DNA from 3 places in the Hymenobacter antarcticus genome. Region 2 is predicted to be linked to each of the others. Evidence: riboswitches for the same ligand, from Rfam matches in the RefSeq annotation. Region 2 holds a riboswitch; each other region holds the start of a gene.
What was found. Region 2 has a riboswitch for cobalamin ahead of ABD819_RS06655 (acyl-CoA thioesterase). Riboswitches for the same ligand answer to the same signal wherever they lie in the genome.

Region 1 (6,625 bases), on a different contig from region 2:
CCAACATCATAGGCGGTGACCTGTACGTGCAGGCTACCCTCGACAACCGCGCCGCGCCCAACGGTTCGGCCGTTATCAACAACTCGCCGCAGTTCGACCCGCTCGATATTCCGATTCAGTACGTGTGCTGGAAGCAGCCCACCACCATCACCTACTCGTCGATTGAAGCTGATGGGGATTCCGTAGTCTACTCGCTCACCGCTCCGCTCGAAAGCTGCGGCACCCCGGCGACCTACACGGCTTATCCAGGTTCTACTGGTGGCGGCGTTATTATTCTGAGGACTAACCCATTGTGCGTACTGCGCCTGCCAGGTATTGGGGGCACTGGTAATTTTAGTCCTACGCTGCCCATTCCGGTGGGTATCGACACGGTGGGGCAGTGCCCGATTCGTGACGCTGTTCCTCGTTTCATCTTTAACCAGCAGTCACGCACCATCTCCTTTACGCCCAGCGTGTTCTACGCCAACACGGCGTCGAACCTGGGCCGCAACAAGTATCAGATTGCCGTGCTGCTCACCGAGTATCGCCGCATCAACGGGGTGCGCCGCGTGATTGGCACCGTGCGCCGCGAAGCCAACCTGATTGTGACGGACTGCGGTGGCAACACCACCCCCAACCCCGTAGTGGTCAGCCCCGTGACGCCGGGTTCCAACACCAATGCCGTGAACACCACCGATACGACCCGCATCGACGTGTATTCGTGCAGCTTCTCGCGTGTGCAGCTCAACTTCACCGACCCCGACAACCTCCGGATTCCGAGCGCCAACCAGCTGCTGACCGTGAGCGTGCCCCCAAACATCAACAGCGACCCCAACCTGCTGGACTCGGGCGATGTCGGGACGTTCGTATTCAGCACCGCTGCCGCCACCGCCAACGGCTCGACCAATCCCCGGGCCACCTTCTTCTTCCAGCCTTCGCCCAGCACGGTGGGCCGGGTTATCCGCATCAGCCTGCGCATCGAGGACAACGCCTGCCCCATCAAGGGCATTCAGAACCGGGTAATCGTTATTCGGGTACTGCGGGGCAACTTTGCCACGGCACTGGCCACGGTAGGCGGCAGTGGCCTGCCCAACGTGACGCCGGTGACGCTGTGCAGCGGCTCGCTGAACCTACGCGGCTCGGTGGTCCGTCCGGACTCGGTGCGTAGCATTGCCACTGGCATCGTGCGCTTGCAGACCTACGCTTATCAGTGGAGTGTGGTGCGCGGCAATGGTTTCAATGCCACCACGGCTGCTCAGCAGAACATCACCGTGAACCCCACCGTGACCAGCCGCTATCAATTGCGAATCAGCCCGAACGGTGGCTTCGGCCCGGGCTGCGGCGATACGACCTCGATTCTGGTGCGCGTGTCGCCCCCGGTGGTGGCCCGCTTCGCCATCACAGATTCTATTTCGAGCCGCCCGCGCACCAACCCCAGCCAGCCCGCGGGTGGGCTGATTCCGCCCATCACCTACACCTTCAACAACCAGACGACCATCGACGGACTGCCGCCGCGCATCAATGGCCTGCCCGCCAATGGGTTTACCTCAACGGTATTCCGCCTCGACTCTATCCGCTGGACGTACCAGCGCATTAAGGATGGGGCCGGCCGCCTCGTGAGCGACGCTCCCAAGGTATTCTCGCGTACCTACAATCCCGGCAACCTGGTGCTGGCGCAAGGTGGCACCTACCTTGTGCAGCTGAGCTCGGCGTCGACGCTCATCACCCCCCAGGGTAGCACTGCCAACCGCGGCCAGTGCCCGGCTTCGGTTTTCCAGCGCATCGTCATCGTGCCGGAGCTGAGCGTGCCGAACATCATTACGCCCAACAACGACAACCTGAACGACGTGTTCGTGGTGCCGGTGGCCCAGCGCGGGGGCAAGCTGGAAATATATAACCGCTGGGGCCGCAAGGTGCAGGAATACGCCAGCTACCAGAATACCTGGGGTGGCGGCGAGCAGGTGGACGGGGTGTACTACTACTACCTCACCGACGCGAGTGGCAACAAAACCAAAGGGTGGGTTGAAGTTCGTCGCGGGCAATAGCCCGATTCGGAATACCCACAAAAAAGAGGGCCGCGAATTTCGCGGCCCTCTTTTTTGTGCGTTGCAAGCCGGGCCGGGGCCTGACTCGCGGGAGCGTGTACCCCGAATTTCCAATTCGGCCGCGGGAACGATACCCGAACAGCTCGTGCAGGCGGCCGAATTGGAAATTCAGGGTACACGTTCAGGCGGCCGAATTGGAAATTCGGGGTACACGTTTTAGCTCAGGTGATGGCGCTCGTTCTTCACGGCGTTCGTCACCGTCCAGACAATGGCGTGCCGGAAGGGATGCTGGCGCACGGCGCAGGCGGGCATGAGGCACAGCGAGCAGGCCGCAAACGTGCAGGGGTCGGCGTGCACGAACATCTCTACTTCCACCGCGAAGCGGGCCCGGATGAGCTCCTCAATGTCGTGCAGCTGGGTGTGCACCTCATCGAGGCTGAAGTAGTAGGGCATCTGCATGTGGCAGTCGATGTGCAGGTTGGAGCCGTAGCGCTGCACGCGCAGGTTGTGCACGTCAATCCAGGAGGGGCGGCGCTGGGCCTGCAGCTCAGCAATCACCTCGGCCACCACGGCGGTATCGGTTTCGTCCATCAGGCCCGACACGGCCCGGCGGAGCATGCGCCCGCCGTTCACCAGAATGAAGCCGCCCAGCAGCAGGGCCGCGCCCGCATCGAAACGCTCGATGCCGGTGGCCGCCACCAGCACCAGCGCCCCCGACGACACGATGGACGTGACCGCATCGATGTACAGGTGCTGCCCATCGCCCACCAGCGCCACCGATTTCAGGCGTTTGCCGGTGCGCACCAGCAGCAGGCCCACGCCCAGGTTCACCACGGCCGTGCTAGCCAGCAGGAGCACGCCCCAGTCGGGCCGGGCCACCGGGTGCGGGTGCAGCAGGCTCAGCGAGGCGCTATACAGAATAAAGACGCCGGCAATGAAAATCAGGGCCCCTTCGAAGCCGATGGACAGGTACTCCACCTTGCCGTGGCCGTACGGATGGTTTTCATCCTTGGGCAGGCTGGCCAGATACAGGCTGTACAGGGCGAAACCGCTGGTAAACACATTGATAATGCTTTCCAGCGCATCGGTGAGCACGGCCTGGGAGCGGGTGAGGTGGTAGGCGTAGAACTTAACGGCCACCAGCCCGATGCTCACCACGAGGGAAAGCAGGCCGAGGCGGTTCTTGAGTTGGGTAACGGTCATGCAGGCGGGTTTTCGGGGCAAAGGTCGGGCATGGCAAGCCGGGTCGGGCCCTTACGGCAGCCCCGGCCCGAAACCTTTTTGGGTCTCTCTGTTATTTGATGGTCCTGAAAATATCTCTCGGGCTAGTTGCTTTTGGCCAACCGCGGTGGCCGCACCGGCGAAAACCCGGCTTTTGCGTACAAGCGGCCATGAAACACTTTTTCGCCGGCTTATTTTCTGTTTTTTTTCTTACCCTCGATGCGGCGTGGGGCCAGGCCCCGGCCAAAACGTCTCCCTACGATTCGGCTCATTTCAACCTGTTCAAGCCGGTGCCGCGCAATCGCCTGCGCGAGCTGCAACCCGACCGCCCCGGCGTGACGGAAAGCCCCTTCACCGTCGATGCCGGGCACTTGCAGGTAGAGATGGATGCCCTGCGCCTCATCAACGGCGGTACGGGCAACGAGGACCGCACCCGGGAGCTGCACGCGGCCTACACCATGCTCAAGCTGGGCCTGAGCCGCCGCACCGATGTGCAGCTGGAAGCCCCGCTTTACACCGTGCTCAAGCAGCGCCCCAGCGGGGCCAGCGATTTTGAGGAACGCCACGCCGGCTTCGGCGACGTGACCCTGCGGGTGAAGCACAACTTCGTGGGCGACGACCATCTGGGCAGGTTTGCTCTGGCCATCATCGGCTACGCGCGGCTGCCCACCGGCGGCCCGGTGGGCGATGGCGCCGTCGAGTACGGCCTCGTGCTGCCGGTCGATGTGGAGCTGAGCGACAAGCTCAACCTCGAAGCTCAACTGCAATCCGAAGTAGCCTACGACCGGGAGCAGGACCAGCGCTACCTGAACATGGTGCCCTCCGTGGCCCTCGAATACGATTTTACCCGCAAGCTGGGCCTCATCACCGAGGCCGTGGCCCAGTGGAATACCCAGCAGCGCCGCTGGCAGTCCTCCGTGAACGTGGCCCCAATTATCAAGCTCAACGACAACCTGCAGCTGGATTTCGGTACCCACCTGGCCCTGAACCGGATTAGTGACCGGGAGTATTTCGTGGGCTTCACCGTACGCCGGTAGGTTCAGATAAGAGTTGAGAGTTAAAAGTTGAGAGTTACGTTATCTGTTGCCTAATCCTCAACTCTCAACTCTCAGCCCTCAACCCTTAACTCCCACCCCTTACCTTTGCCCTGCGATGGTGCCAACCCCCAATCGCGGGGCGCGGCTGAAAAGGGAATCCGGTTTAATGCCGGAGCTGTCCCCGCAACTGTACGCTTCATATCGGGGTGGGCCACACACGCCACTGTTTGCTGATTGATTATCAATCATCTAATGGGAAGGCGGCCCACCCGGCGGAGCAAGCCAGGAGACCTGCCAGCGCATTCATAGGTTCAGCATTCGCGGAGGACGGATGGAGAAAGAGAGCAGCGGCCGCCTTCGGGCAGCCGGTTTTTTCCTGTTTTTCGGCCTCGGCCCGGCAGCATTTTTCTTCTGAACAGGAGAGGAGCGCGGCGGGTTTTGAATCGAATTTTCTTTATCGAAAATTTGATTCGGATGCGTATTTTCGTTGTTGCCTGGGTGCCCGGGGCCTTTGCGCTGCTGGTGGCTGCGGGCCTGTGCCGGCCGGCCGCCGCCCAAACCCGGCCCGACACCCTCACCGGCCGCGTCCACCCGCTGGCCGAGGTGGCCGTGGTGGCCGAGCGCACCACCCGCTACGCCGTGGGCACCACCCGCTACGCCCTCGATTCGGCCGCGCTCAGCCAGTTTCGGGGCAGCTCGCTGGCCGAGGCACTGGCCGCCCGCACGCCCATCTACTTCAAGAACTACGGGTCGGGGCAGCTGGCTTCCATCAGCATTCGGGGCACGTCGGCGCGCCACACGGCGGTGCTCTGGAACGGGGTCAACATCAACTTTTCGTCGTTGGGCGAAGCCGATTTTTCGCTGCTGGCCGTGGGCGGCAACACGGAGGTAACGGTGCAGCCCGGCCCCGGCTCGGCCCTCTACGGCACGGGCGCGGTGGGCGGCGCGGTGCTGCTGAGCGGGCAGCCCCGCTTCGGCGCGGGCCTGCGGGGCAGCGTGCAGGCCAACGTGGGCAGCTTCGGGCTGGCCGCCGGCAGCGCCGAGGCCAGCTACGGCACTTCCCGGCTGGCTCTGCGCACCACCGCCCTCTACCGCACGGCTCAAAACGACTTTGTGCTGCCCGAGCGCTATACCGGCACGCCCGGCCTGCGCCAGCAAAACGCCGCCTTTCAGCAGTGGAATTTCACCCAGGATGTGCGCCTGCGCGTGGGGCAAAACGGCCAGCTTCTGGCCGCCGCCTGGCTCACCGGGGCCGACCGCCAGATTCAGGTGGGGCTGGGCATGGCCAACCGCCACGGCCGCGAGCTGGACCGCAGCACCCGCCTCCTCACCGAGTACCGCCACCGCCGGGGCCGCTACGAAGGCCTGGTGCGCGTGGCCTATGTGCAGGACGGCATTCGCTACGGCGACGATACGCTGGAACCCCAGGATTCGGACCTGCGCACCACCCAGGCTCAGACCGAGCACACGCTCGCCCTGGGCCCCCGCGCCAGCCTGCGCTTGGGGGCCGAGGCGCAGCACTTTGCCGCCACCGTGGACGGCTACGCCCGGCCCATTACCGAAAACCGGTTTGCCGCGTTTGCCCTGTTTCGGTACGACCCCCGGCCTGCTCTGCGCCTGAGCCTGAACCTGCGCCAGGCCGCCGTGCCCGACCAGCGCCCGCCCCTGGCCCCCGCGCTGGGCCTGGAGTGGGACCTGTTGCCCGAACCAATGGCCGACGCCAACGCGGCCACCAGCCGCCAGCTCACCTTCCGGGCCAGTGGGGCGCGCAGCTACCGGGCCGCCACCCTCAACGAGCGGTACTGGCCCACCGGCAACCCGTTTATTCTGCCCGAAACCGGCTGGGGCTACGAGGCCGGCCTGCGCTACGAAACCACGCCCACCGGCCCGGGCCGCTGGCGTACCGAGCTCACCGCCCACCGCCAGCTCGTGGATAATTGGGTGCAGTGGGTGCCCACGGCCATCGGGTTTTCGCCGCGCAACCTGCGGCTGGTGCTGGCGCAGGGCCTGGAGCTGAACACCCACCTGACGCGGCAGTGGCGGCAGTGGCAGGGCGCGGTGCGTGCCAGCTACGCCCTCACCGAGGCCCGCAAGCAGCAGGGCTACGCCGCCGATGCCGAGCCGGCGGGCAACCAGCTGGCCTACGTGCCCCGGCACGCCGCCACCGCCAGCGCCGAAGCCACCTGGCGCGGCCACTGGCTGCTGAGCGCGGGCACCAGCTTTAGCAGCTACCGCTATACCACGGCCGGGGCCGATGATTTTTTGCCGGCCTACTGGCTGACGCAGGCGGGGCTGGGCCGGCATTTCGACCACGGCGCGGCCCGCCTCACGCTGCTGGTGCAG
Region 2 (6,625 bases):
GGCCCCCAGGCAGTCGCCGGTGTAGCCCCCAATCCAGCGCTGGAAGTAGCGGGTCAGGTACCATTTCACGGCCGCCAGGGGCAGCACCACCGCCAGCACGGCCGGCCGGCGCGTCCAGGCGGCGTACAGCAGCAGCGGAAGTGCCCCCAGCAGCAGCCCGGTGGCCAGCTCCGCCCGGCCCAGCTTCTTGGCCACGGGCTTGGCTTTGCTATCCTCGTTGTCGCGGGCGTAGTCGTGGCTGAAAATGCAGGTCAGGGCCGTGGTCCGGCTCAGCGGGTGGGCCAGCAGCAGCGCCGGCACCACCAGGGCCGGCGGCAGTCCGCGCAAGGCCAGAAACTTGAGGGCCAGCAGCAGCCCCAGCCCGGCCGCCCCGTAGGTGCCCAGGCGGCTGTCTTTCATGATGTCCAGAATTTTCGACTTGGTCCAGCCGCCCCCGAACCCGTCGCACACGTCGGCAAAGCCGTCTTCGTGAAATGCCCCGGTCAACAGCACGCTGGCCACCATGCTCAGCAGCAGGGCCACGTCGTCGTTGCGAAACAGCAGCCGTGCCCCCGCGTACACGGCCGCCGCCACCGCGCCCGCCAGCCAGCCGATGACCGGGAAATACACCGTCGCCTTGTTGAGCAATTCCTCCGAATGGTCGACCCAGGCCGGGCAGGGCAGGCGGGTGTAGAACATGACGGCCGTCAGGAAGATGTGTAGTTGGCGGCGCATTGGAAGTTAAAAGTTAAAAGTTGAGAGTTAAAGGTTTAGGAATTACGCATTTGTATTAATAAAGTGTTGATTTTCAGAATATTATGCTTTCTTCACTTAAAACATAAATTATTGTCAATCAATGATATAACTTTAAAAGTGCGTAAGTCCTAAGGTTAAAGCGACTCCGGCTTTTTAACTTTTAACTCTCAACTTTTAACTCACTCTGCGAGACGCCGGCGCTTTCAAACGAAGCCATTTCAGTGAAAAAGGCCACGGCGGCCTGCACCAGCGGGTAGGCCAGGGCGCAGCCCGTGCCCTCGCCCAGGCGCAGGTCCAGGCGCAGCAGCGGCTGCACGCCCAGCACCCGCAGCAGGTGCGGGTGTCCGCCCTCGGCCGACTCGTGGCTGAAGATGCAGTACGGCAGCACGGCCGGCACCAGCCGCCAGGCCACCAGCGCCGCCGCCGAGCCAATGAAGCCGTCGATGAGCAGCACCATGCCCAGTTCGGCGGCCCGGAGCAGAGCCCCGCACAGCTGCGCGATTTCAAAGCCCCCAAACGTGGCCAGCACCGCCAGCGCATCCGTGCCATCCACGGTGGGGTGGGCGGCCACGGCGGCGGCCAGCACCGCCTGCTTACGGGCCAGCCCGGCCTCGTCGAGGCCGGTGCCCCGGCCCACGCAGCGGGCCAGCGGCACGCCGCCGAGCAGGTGCAGCAGCACGGCCGCGCTGCTGGTGTTGCCGATGCCCATTTCGCCGAAGCCCACGACGTTGCAGCCGGTGCGGTGTATTTCGTCCACGAGGGCCGCGCCGAATGCCAGCGCCTGCCGGCACTCGGCCGCCGTCATGGCCGGGGCGTGGCGGAAGTTGCGGGTGCCCTCGGCTATTTTCTGGTCGATTACCGTCGGCACGTCGGCGAAGGAGCCGCGCACGCCGGCATCCACCACGCGCAGCGTGAGGCCATAGAGGCGGCAGAACACGTTGATGGCCGCTCCGCCCGCCGCGAAGTTGCGCACCATCTGGTGGGTCACGTCGGCCGGGTAGGCGCTCACGCCCTCGGCCGCGATGCCGTGGTCGGCGGCAAACACCAGCACGTGGGGCTGGCGCAGGGTCGGCGTCAGGGTTTGCTGGATGAGCGCCACCTGCCGGGCCAGGGTTTCGAGCTGGCCCAGCGCGCCCAGCGGCTTGGTTTTGGCGTCGATTTTGGCCTGAATGGCCCCGGCCAGCGCCTCATCGGGCGGGCGCGGCGTCGGAATAGTAAACTGGCTCATCTAGGCGCGGGCCAGGCGCGGCCGGGCCAGTACCGCCGGAAAGCGCCACTGCGCCAGCTCCAGCCCGCCAAACAGCACGGTGCAGTAGAAGAGGTTGCTCAGCAGCGAATGATTGAAAAACGGCCAGCCGGCCGCGTAGCAGGCCGCCAGTCCCGTTCCCGTCTGCGGGTACGTGGCCGAGCCCAGCCACACGCCAAAGTTGGTAATCAGAAAGAACAGCACCGCCGCGCCCACGCCGGCCCCGGCCACCCGCAGCCCCGACACGCGCCCGTGCAGCCCCGCGTGGGCCAGCAGCGCCAGCAGCGCGTAGGTGCCGTACTGCCAGTAAAAGCCCGAATAAAACAGCTGCACGTGGCCCAGGTACTGGTAGTTCAGCACCAGGTCGCTCAGCCACACGCCCAGCAGGGGCACCGCCACGGCCCAGCGCCGCCGCGCGAAGTAAGCGCCCCCAAACAGGGCCATCGAATCGAGGGGAGCAAAGTTGGGCAGATGCGGCCAGTGGGGCAACGCCACCCGGCCCAGCACGGCCAGCAGCACAAACAACAGCAGTACCCAGGGGCGCGGCGTCAACAGGTTTTTCATAAAACGACAAAAAAAGGGAAGTGGTCAGTGAGAAAGTGGGGGAGTGGTGCAGGCGGTCGGGGCGGCGGGCCCCGCGGCTACCGGCCGGACGGGCACCGGGCGGCGGTGCTCATCGACGGGGCCACGAAGGTGAACAGGCCCGTGACGGCCAGCTGCCGGTCCTCGGAGTACATCTGCTCGACAAATAGCTCGACGCGCACCGGCAGGCTGGTGGTGCCCACCCGCACCACGTTGCCAATCAGCTCGACCAACGTGCCGCCGGGAATGGGATGGGTGAAATCCACTTTGTCGGACGACACCGCCACCATTTTCAGCCGCGAAAAGCGCGTGGCCGTGATAAAGGCCACTTCGTCCGTCAGGTGCAGCGTAGGGCTCCCAAACAGGGTGTCGTAGTGGTTGGTGGTGTTGGGAAAGACGGCTTTGAAGATGCGGGTTTCGGCGCGGGCAAGCTGCGGGTCGGGCGGTATCATCGGGTGGCGGGCACGGGCAAAACGGACAAGGCGATACACTGCCGGGCGGCGTTCATGCCGTCCGGGCCACGCCCGCTGTCCCCTGCTGGTTGCTCTCCTCGGTCGGCCCACTCCCGCCTCGGCCACGCGGCGGCAGCTACGGGCGGAGAACGAAGGGGCCACACCTGATAAGAGCCCCAAAGCGCGGGGGCAGCATCAGCCAGCGGAAGGCAGGTCTCCTGACTTATAACCGGGGTTCCGCCTTCTCGCCCAAGCCGGGCAATGGCTGCGTGGAACGCCGCTGCCGGCCCCGAAGGACCGGCGGTTATTTACAGTAGCGCGTCTGTCCGGGAGTTGCACCCGGTTCCCTTTTCATCCCGGCCGAAGCCGGAAACCTTCCGTTGTTGGAAACGGGCAAACGGCCCGTCTCGCGTAACGGCCGCCAAGGTACGGGTTTTCCAACCGCCAGTACGGCACCCCGGCTCCTGGTCCGCTGTTTGCGCCAGGCCGTTTCAGCGTGCGTAGGGGCAGCCCCCGCCCGCGCCGCCGGGATTCAACGTGCCGTCCACGCGGGCACGAAACGGCTCCACGTACGCAGTCCTGCACCGCCACCCGCAAGCGCATCCGGGCCGAGTTGCGGGGCATCGGCCAGCTTATTCAATTGGTGCGCGACCATCCCAAGCCACCGAAAGCCCCCGTCCAACCCAAAATCCTCAACACAGACGGCGCGGAGCCAGTGGCCCACCCACCCGACCCCACCCAGGACCAGCAGACCCTTCCATGCAAAAAAGGCCGGCCCCTTATTAAACAGCAGCTTGTTCTTACCCAAGTCTTTTTCCGACTCCCTGGAGGTAGCGCCAGGACCTTTTTTTGCTGACTGACACCATTTGAAAAGCGACCCAATGAATAGGCAACCGCTCAAAAAAGCCCTGCCGGCCACATGGCCGGCAGGGCTTTTTTGAGTTTTGGTTAAGGACAACGCCGCTGCGGCGGCCGGGGGCTTTTTCTTGCTTTGCTGAGGCGCGGTCCGGCCTTAGGCCGCCAGCCCCAACGCCAGTCCCAACGAGCAAGGCGGCCCGCAGGCCGCGCCACGCCGCAAAAAAGGCCAGTAGTTTGCTAGTCGTGCTAGTGCTTAGGGGCTTCTTCGGCGGCCGAAACGGCCGCCGTGCGGAAGGCGGGCAGGTTTTTCAGGGTTTCGGGCAGAAACTCCACCTGGCCGCCGTGCAAGCGGTATACGGCCCCCACAATCAGCACCTCGCCGTTCTTATACTTTCGGCTCAGGATGGGGTCGAGGTCGCGCAGCTCTTCTACCTGGTCGAGGACGTTTTGCCGGATGGCGTTGTCGAGCGGGTCGCCGGGCTTGCCCTTGCTTTCGGCCACGGCGTGCTTGATGCTGTTGATGAGCGTGACGATGTGGCCCGGCACGTCGGGGCGCTTCAGGGCCGCGTCCACGGCCCCGCAGCTCTGGTGGCCCATCACCACCACCAGCTTGGTGCCCAGTACCAGGGTGGCAAACTCGATGCTGCCGTACGAAGCGGCGGCCATCACCTGCCCGGCCGTGCGTACGATAAAGAGGTCGCCCAGGCCCTGGTCGAAGAGGATTTCGTGCGGCACCCGGCTGTCCGAGCAGCCCACAATCACGGCGAAGGGCTTCTGCTTCTTCTCGACTTTCAGCAGGGCGGCCAGGTCCTGACGCGGCCGGATACTCTTGTTTTCCACAAAGCGGCGGTTGCCGCCCCGGAGCGTGCGCAGGCCTACGCGCGGGTCGAGGAAGGCCGAGTCGCGGTTCACAACGTAGTGCTCGCGCCGCCACTGCACCGAGTCGATGGCCCCGGCGCGGCGCTTGGCGTTGGCGTTGCTTTTGACGGGGGCCGCCGGGCGGCTCTGGGCGTTGGCCCCCTGACGCAGGGCGCTTACCAGCAAGAGTAAAACAAGGGACCGAAGTACGAGCATGGGAATGGGAATGGGAATGGGAATGGGAATGAGGGGTTGAGGGTGAGCAACGGCGACTGCTGTAGCGAGCAAGACTTTCTTCTTATGCCGAAGAAAAACCAAATCTAAACTTATTGGCCGGGCGCTTACGTGTACTGCACGAGGGCAAAATATAGTGGCATGCCCAGCGTGATATTGAAGGGAAACGTGACCCCCAGGGCCATGGGCAGGTAGAGGCCGGGGTCGGCTTTGGGCGCGGCCAGGCGCATGGCCGCCGGCACGGCAATGTAGGAGGCGCTGGCTGCCAGGATGGCGAAGATGAACCGGTTGCCCACGCTTTCGGTAATGCCGTGGCTGGCCACGGCTACCACGCAGCCGTTGAGCAGCGGCACGAGCACGGCGAAGGCCGTCACGAAGCGCCCGTAGCGCAGGAAGGCAGTGAAGCGCCGGGCGGTTACCATACCCATTTCGAGCAGAAAAATGGCCAGAAATCCCTTGAAGATATCCGTGGTGAAGGGCTTGATGCCATCGGCCTGCTTCGTGTCGGCAATCAGGCCAATGACAAGGCTGCCGAGCACCATCAGCACGCTACCGTTGGTGAAGGCGTGCTGCACGATGGGGCCCAGCCGGGGGGCGGCTCCGGTGTCGTCGGCTTCGTAGCGCCGCATGAGCATCACGCCCACAATAATGGCGGGGGCTTCCATCAGGGCCATTACGGCCACCATGTGCCCGCCAAAATGCACCTGCTGGGCTTCCAGAAACGATACGGCCGCCACAAACGTGACGGCGCTCACCGAGCCGTAGGCCGCCGCCACGGCTCCGGCATCGGCAATGCTCAGCTTCCGCTTAAGGATGAAGAACGTGTACGTCGGAATCAGCGCCGACACCAGCAGCCCAAATCCCAGCGAGTACAGTATTTCGGTGTTAAACGGGCTGTGGGCCAGTTCCTGCCCGCCCTTGAAGCCAATGGAAAACAGCAGATACAAGGAAATAAACTTGACCGTGGTCGGCGGGATTTCCAGGTCGCTTTTTACCGCCGTCGCCACAATGCCGAGCACGAAGAACAGCAGCGTCGGGTTGGTCAGATTTAACAGCAGTAAGTGTGCATCCATGCAACAAGAGAAAAAGAGAAGGAATAAATCAGATAACCCATGAGACCTAAAGCTTGCCTATCGCACGCGGCAATGGGCAAGTGGCAGCTTAAAAGTGGCACAAAACTACCTACCGTTTTTAGTTAAACAACCACAAAAAATATATTGGCTATTAACTGTAGTAGTAAAACTATTAAAAAATAGAGTCTTGTCTTCCTCGCGAGGCGCGAAGGAATTTTGACACCAGCGCGTTTGGCTCCCTAATTGAGCCACGTAGCGTACAGTCGATAGAAAGTAGCATGAGGCTACTTCTTGCGGCAACCTACTTGGTTTTCAGAAGGCCATGCTCCGTCATCGACCTCATTCTGCCAGCCTGTTGCTTTGAGCGGGGGGTGGTGACAGGGGTGGTCCACCGACTGGCGTTGCGTTGCGTTACTACCTGCTAATAGGTGAGCTACAATAGCTCTACCAACGTCTCCAGGGCTATACCGCGGCTGCCCTTCACCAGCACCTGCCGGGGGTGCAATTCAAATTGTCGCTTACCCGATTGTTCGATTTTTAAAAAATCTCATTATCAATACTTTACACAAGGTCGTTATGAGAGAGAG
Region 3 (6,625 bases), on a different contig from region 2:
CTCCACCCCGCCGTCATGAACTTGAAAAAAATCACCCATAACCTTACCCTGTGGGTGCTGCTGGCCATTGTGGCCGGGGCGCTGCTGGGCCACTTCCGGCCCGCCACCGCCGTGCAGATGGAACCGCTGGGCAAGCAGTTTATCAATGTGGTGAAGCTGTTTATCAACCCCATTATTTTCCTCACCATCACGCTCGGCATCAGCACGATGGGGGATTTGAAGAAGGTGGGGCGCATTGGCGGCAAGGCGCTGCTGTATTTTGAAGTGGTGACCACGCTGGCGCTGCTGATTGGGGTGGCGGTGGCGGCGGTGGTGCGGCCCGGCGATGGCGTGGCCGTGGGCAAGCTCAGCACTGATAAAGTGGGCGAGTTCACCAAGCGGGCAGGCGAGTTTTCGTGGGGCCATTTCCTGGCCGACAACCTCACGCTGCAGGTGCTCATCGTGGCCATTGTGCTGGGCATTGTGCTCAGCAAGTACGCGGGCCGCAAGCCTATCATTCACTTTCTGAAGGAAGCCTCGAAGTACGTGTTCCGGGGCTTGCACTGGGTGATGCTGCTGGCGCCCATCGGGGCGTTTGGCGGCATGGCTTTCACCATTGGCAAGTACGGCATCGCCACGCTGCTGCCGCTGGGCAAGCTCATGGTGACGGTGTATCTGACGATGGCCGTATTCGTCTTTTTGATTCTGGGCAGCATCCTGCGCTACTGCAACATCGGGATGTGGTCGTTTCTCAAGTACATCAAGGCCGAGCTGCTGATTGTGCTGGGCACTTCCTCTTCCGAAGCCGGCCTGCCCGGCCTCATGGAAAAGCTGGAGCGCATGGGCTGCGCCCAGCCGGTGGTAGGGCTGGTGGTACCCACGGGCTATTCGTTTAACCTCGACGGCACGACTATTTACCTTTCGCTCTCGACGCTGTTTTTGGCCCAGGTGTTTCACATCGAATTATCCGGAGCCCAGATTTTAACGATGATGGGCATTCTTATGGTGACCAGCAAGGGGGCGGCCGGGGTGGCGGGCAGCGGCTTTGTGGTGCTGGCCAGCACCCTCACGGCCATGAAGGTGATTCCGGTAGAAGGTTTGGCCCTGCTGCTGGGTGTCGACCGGTTTATGTCGGAAGCCCGCTCCATCACCAACTTCATCGGCAATGGCGTGGCCACCATCTTCCTGGCCCACAACGAGGGTGCCCTCGACCACGAGCAGGCCGTGGAGGCGCTGGGCAAGCGCATGAAGCCGCTGCGTTTCCGCAAAGACTACACCAGCGGCGAGTACCTGGGCCAGGTAGCCGAACAGGCCAGCGAAACGGCCCGCCTGCTGGAGAACAAACGACAAACACCTTAAGAACAACCGCCGATTATGTCCGAGCAGGAAAAGGTTGTCATCAAAATTAGTCTTCCATAATTGCCGAGGCCAAAAACAGATTGCGCGACGAAGAGCAGCAACTTCCCCGACCTTCGCCCCGTGGAACCAAAGACGCTGCTCCAAACCGAACCCCGCCCCGGCCCGCCGGCCCGCCCCGCCATCCGCTTCGACCGCAACGAAGTGGCCGGTGCGTTTGGCGACCTGGGTACCGACTTGCCGCTGCTCATCGGCGTCATCGCCGCCTCGGGCGTGGACAGCGCCGGGGTGCTCATTATGTTCGGGCTGATGCAGGTGTTCTCGGGGCTGTGGTACCGGATGCCCATGCCCGTGCAGCCGCTCAAGGCCTTCGCGGCGCTGGTTATTGCCCAGAAGATTCCCGGCCGCGTGATTTTCGGGGGCGGGCTGGCCATTGGCATCAGCATGTTTTTCCTGTCGATAACCGGGCTGATTGATGGGCTGGCGCGGCTGGTGCCCAAGCCAGTGGTGCGCGGCATTCAGTTCGGGCTGGCCCTGCAGCTGGCCACGCTGGCCCTCACCAAGTACGTGGGCTCGGACGGGGCGGCGGGCTACGCGCTGGCGGCGGCGGCCTTCACCGTCACGGTGCTGCTGTTTGGCAACCGGCGCTGGCCGGCGGCGCTCATCGTCATTGCCCTGGGCGTGGCCTACGCGCTGATATTCAAGCTCGATTTGGCCACGGCCCAGCGGGCGGCGGGCCTGCACCTGCCCACGTGGCACCTGCCCCAAACGGCCGACATCCTCACCGGGGCCGTGCTGCTGGCGCTGCCCCAGATTCCGCTGTCGCTCGGCAATTCCATTCTGGCCACCCGGCAGGTGGTGCACGACCATTTCCCCGACCGTCCGCTCAGCGTCCGCCAAATCAGCTTCACCTACGCGCTGATGAACCTGGTGAACCCGTTTCTGGGTGGCTTTCCGGTGTGCCACGGCTCGGGCGGTTTGGTGGGGCACTACGCGTTTGGGGCGCGCACGGGTGGCTCGGCGGTCATCTACGGCGGCATTTTCCTGGTGATGGGCCTGTTTTTCAGCCAGGGCTTTGCCGAGGTGGTCCAGATTTTTCCGCTGCCGGTGCTGGGCGTGCTGCTGCTGTTCGAGGCGCTGTCGCTGGCCACGCTGCTGCGCGACATCAGCGGGCAGCGGCCCAATTTGCTGGTGACGCTGCTGGTAGGCCTGCTCTGCGCCGGCCTGCCGTATGGCTACCTCGTGGGCCTGCTGGTGGGCACGGCCGTGTACTACGCCATGCAGCGCGGCTGGGTAGGGCTGGGGAAGTTTTAGCTGTCGGTTGCTCGTTGTCAGTTGTCAGTGATGTTCCAGAATATCCAATTGAGCCTGACAACTAACAACGAGCACCTGACAATTACTCCAATATCCGCACAGGCCGCTTGTGCTCGTCGACCGCGACGAACGTGAACAGGCCCGTGACGGCCTTGTGGCGGTCGTCGGAGTACATCTGCTCCACGAATAGCTCGACGCGCACCTTCAGGCTGGTTTTCCCGACGTGCTCGATGCTGGCGACCAGCTCGACCAGAGAACCGCCGGGAATGGGGTGCGTGAAATCGACCCGCTCGGAAGACACGGTTACCATTTTCAGGCGCGAAAACCGGGTGGCGGCGATGAAAGCCACCTCGTCCATGAGCATGAGCGTGGTGCCGCCGAACAGGGTATCGTAGTGGTTGGTGGTGTTGGGAAATACGGCTTTGAAGATGCGCGTTTCGGCGCGGGCAATGCGGTCGGCAAGAAGCATGAACTGGGGGTTAAAAAAGGCGATAACGGGCCTTCGCCTGATTTCAAGCCCCGTTTTCAGCAGCCAACCACCGGCCGCGCCACACCCCGGCCGCGCCCAGGGCGCGGCGGCACGGCACCGCCGATGCCAGCCCCAAAGCGCGAGGGCAGCATCACTCGGCGGCCGGCAGGTCTCCTGACTTATTTCGGGCGGCCCCGCCCTTCTCAGTCCGCTGGGGCGGGCCAATGGGCATAAATGGGGCGGCCTGTTCCGACCTGTTCAGGCCGGGAAACTCACAGTAGCGCGTCTGTTCGGGAGTTGCACCCGATTCCCTTTTAATTCCCGTCGGAGCCGAAGCTCTGGCCGGAAACCGTCCGCTGATTGAAGGAAATCAAACCGAGAACCAACGGGGCGAAGGTACGGGTGCGGGGCGGGTTGCGGCTTAGGGAACAAAACAGGAACGTCATGCTGAGCTTGCCGAAGCATCTCTACCGCGAGCGTAAATAATTACTACTGGGGTAGAGATGCTTCGGCTTCGCTCAGCATGACGGGCTACTTTCATCGTTCCAAGCTCTATCCAGATTACAGCAGCGAGCGAATCCAGCCCCCATCGACCGGCACCGACGTGCCGGTGATGTAGCTGGCCCGCTCCGAGCACAGAAACGCCGCCAGCGCCGCAAACTCTCGCGGCTCGCCCAAGCGGCGCATCGGGATTTCGGCTTCCCAGCGGGCCGTGGCATCGGCAGCGGAAATACCTTCCCGCGCGGCGGCGGCTTCGGCCAGGCTCACCACCCGCTCGGTGCGGGTGTAGCCGGGCAGGATGTTGTTGACGGTGATGCCGAACGGGGCCACCTCGGTAGCCAGCGTGCGGGCCATGCCCGTCACGGCCGCCCGCAGGCTGTTGGACAGCATCAGGTTGGCCACCGGCTGCTTCACCGAGATGGACGTGATGTTGAGGATGCGGCCCCAGCCTCGTTCTTTCATGCCGGGCAGCACGGCGCGGGTCAGCTCCACCACGCTGGTGAGGAGCAGCTGGGTGGCGGCCTGCCAGACTTCGGGGCTCAAGGCGTCGAAGGTGCCGGCGGGCGGGCCGCCGGCGTTGGTTACCAGAATATCGACGCGGCCGAACCGGGCAAAGGCGGCCTGCACTACGCGGGCCACGTCGGCGGGCTCGGCCACATTGGCGGCAATGCCCAGCACGGGCACCCCGTGGGCTTTTTCGATGGCAGCGCAGGTGGCCTGCAGCTCGTCGTTGCCACGGGCGCACAGCACCAGCGACGCGCCCTCGGCGGCCAGCTCTTCGGCCACGGCGCGGCCCAGGCCCTTGCTGGCAGCGGCTACCAGGGCTATTTTTCCGTTCAGTCCGAGGTTCATGGGGCTATTTCTGGCGCAGGTAATCGTCCGATTTGTCGAGCCAGTCCTGGCGGGGCGGGCTGAAAATGTCCACGTCGAGCGTGTCTTCCAGCGCCTCGGCCATGTGCGGCACGTTGGACGGAATGTGCAGCACCTCGCCCGCCCGCACGATGATTTCCTCGCCATCTTCCGCACCGATGTGAAAGCGCAGGGCTCCCTCGAGGATGTAGGTAATCTGTTCGTTTTCGTGGTGATGCAGCGGCACGACGCAGCCTTTTTTGAGGTAGACGTGGGCCAGCATCATTTTATCGCCGGTGATGAGGCGACGCGAAAGCTGGTCCGACAGCTGCTCTTTGGGCATATCGTCCCAGGCGTATTTGGTTACTTGGCGGGCGGTTTCCATTGGGAGTTTTGGGGTTGGATGGGGTTTTATTGAACCAGAACGGTCATGCTGAGCGCAGCCGAAGCATCTCTACCCCAATACTAACTTAAATGTTAGGATTAGGGCGCGGTAGAGATGCTTCACTGCGTTCAGCATGACCGTTCTTTTTTCCGTTAACCTCCTTCAATTTCCCTTTCCTCAGCAGCTACACCCGCACCCGGCTGGCCACCGCCGACACGCACAGGCCCATCAGGGCAATGAGCGCGAACGACACCCGCAGGCTGGTAGCCCCGGCCACGAAACCAATGACCGGCGGCCCCAGCAAAAACCCAAAGAAGCCGATAGTCGAAACCGAAGCCAGTGCCATACCGGCCGACATCCGCGTCGACTTGCCCGCCGCCGAGTACACCAGCGGCACTACCGCCGACGTTCCAAAGCCCACCAGCAGAAACCCCAGCAGCGCCGTGCCCAGCGTGGGCAGCAGCACCGCAATCAGCAAGCCCGTGGCCGTGAGCAGCCCGCTGAGCTGGATAACGCGCCGGGCTCCCAGCCGGCCCGCCAGCCAGTCGGCCCCGAAGCGGCCCAGCGCCATGGTACTCATAAACGCCGTGTAGCCCGCGCCCACCCAGTCTTTATCAGCTTGAATAACCTTCTTGAAATACACCCCGCTCCAGTCGAACATCGCGCCCTCGCAGATGAGCGCGCAGAAGGCAATGGCCCCCAGCCCCAGCAGCTCCTTGTCGGGCTTCACGAAGATGGGCTGGTCGGGGTCCACGCCCGAATCTTCGCGCACCATGGAGCCGGCGCTCACCGCCAGCCCGGCCAGAATAAACACCGCGATAAAGACGAAATGCACGCCCGGCGGCACCGCGTGCCCAATCATAAACGAGCCCACGGCCGCCGCCACGAACCCGGCCAGGCTCCACAGCCCATGAAAAGAGGCCATAATGGGCTTGTGCTTGTACAGCCGCTCCACGCCCACGGCCTGGGTACCGAAATATTGGTCAGGTTGCCCCCGATGCCGAAAAGAACCAGGCACGGCAGCAGCTGGTAGAGGTTGGCGGCCCAGCCCAGGCCCACCAGCGCGGCGGCGTAGAGCAGCACGCCCCACAGCACCACTTTGCGGCTGCCTTCCCTGGCCACCAGCCACCCGGCCAGCGGCAGCGACACCAGCTGCCCCAGCGGAATGGCCAGCAGCACGCCGCCCAGCCCGGCCTCCGATATGCCCATCGTTTGCTGCACGCTCGGAATGCGCGAGGCCCAGCTGGCAAAGCACAGGCCCAGCAGAAAGAATAAGGCGCCTACGGCCAGCCGGTGGGTTTTGCGGGAAATATGCCCGGTTGAAGTAGTCAATGAAATCATAGGTTGCCGGTGGCCCGCTACTGCCCAACCCATCGGGTTTTTGAGTAAGCCAAAAATAAGCACCCGCAACGCCCGGCCGCCGCCAGAAGTTGCCTCATGCCTCAAATCTCCGTCCATCTTTCAGCAAACGTTTTCGCCCGACACCATGAGCCCGACCAACCATAACAAGCAGACTAATATTGCCTTACATGAGCCGATGTTCAACGACTGCCAACCGGCCGAGGCACTGGCCCGCTACGTGGGCGACGAGTACATTCAGCACAACCCGCACGTGCGCGACGGCCAGCTGGGCTTCCTCACGTATTTCCTGCGAATGCAGGCCGAATACCCCGGCAAGCACGTGCACATAGTGCGCGCCGTGGCCGAGGCCGACCTGGTGGTGCTGCACTGCCACCAAACCTGGCCCGGCGGCCACGACTACGCCGGTATCG

Region 1: it holds a riboswitch for cobalamin, as region 2 does, so the genes downstream of both, ABD819_RS20355 (TonB-dependent receptor) here and ABD819_RS06655 (acyl-CoA thioesterase) in region 2, are expected to answer to the same signal.
Region 3: it holds a riboswitch for cobalamin, as region 2 does, so the genes downstream of both, ABD819_RS12865 (acyl-CoA thioesterase) here and ABD819_RS06655 (acyl-CoA thioesterase) in region 2, are expected to answer to the same signal.

Annotation. Positions count from the first base shown of each region.
Region 1 covers NZ_BAABDI010000045.1:15,798-22,422, reverse strand. The annotation lists gene ABD819_RS20370 (T9SS type B sorting domain-containing protein) at 1-2,024, shown strand, start outside; gene ABD819_RS20365 (cation diffusion facilitator family transporter) at 2,241-3,227, opposite strand; gene ABD819_RS20360 (transporter) at 3,416-4,282, shown strand; cobalamin riboswitch at 4,382-4,595, shown strand; gene ABD819_RS20355 (TonB-dependent receptor) at 4,757-6,625, shown strand, end outside.
Region 2 covers NZ_BAABDI010000006.1:101,892-108,516, forward strand. The annotation lists gene ABD819_RS06640 (adenosylcobinamide-GDP ribazoletransferase) at 1-714, opposite strand, end outside; gene cobT (nicotinate-nucleotide--dimethylbenzimidazole phosphoribosyltransferase) at 896-1,963, opposite strand; gene ABD819_RS06650 (DUF6580 family putative transport protein) at 1,964-2,545, opposite strand; gene ABD819_RS06655 (acyl-CoA thioesterase) at 2,623-3,015, opposite strand; cobalamin riboswitch at 3,207-3,408, opposite strand; gene ABD819_RS06660 (carbonic anhydrase) at 4,120-4,947, opposite strand; gene ABD819_RS06665 (sodium-dependent bicarbonate transport family permease) at 5,073-6,038, opposite strand.
Region 3 covers NZ_BAABDI010000017.1:37,271-43,895, forward strand. The annotation lists gene ABD819_RS12855 (cation:dicarboxylate symporter family transporter) at 22-1,338, shown strand; gene ABD819_RS12860 (putative sulfate/molybdate transporter) at 1,459-2,649, shown strand; gene ABD819_RS12865 (acyl-CoA thioesterase) at 2,732-3,118, opposite strand; cobalamin riboswitch at 3,266-3,487, opposite strand; gene ABD819_RS12870 (SDR family oxidoreductase) at 3,680-4,471, opposite strand; gene ABD819_RS12875 (cupin domain-containing protein) at 4,476-4,853, opposite strand; gene ABD819_RS12880 (MFS transporter) at 5,038-5,778, opposite strand; gene ABD819_RS12885 (MFS transporter) at 5,712-6,185, opposite strand; gene ABD819_RS12890 (nuclear transport factor 2 family protein) at 6,340-6,625, shown strand, end outside.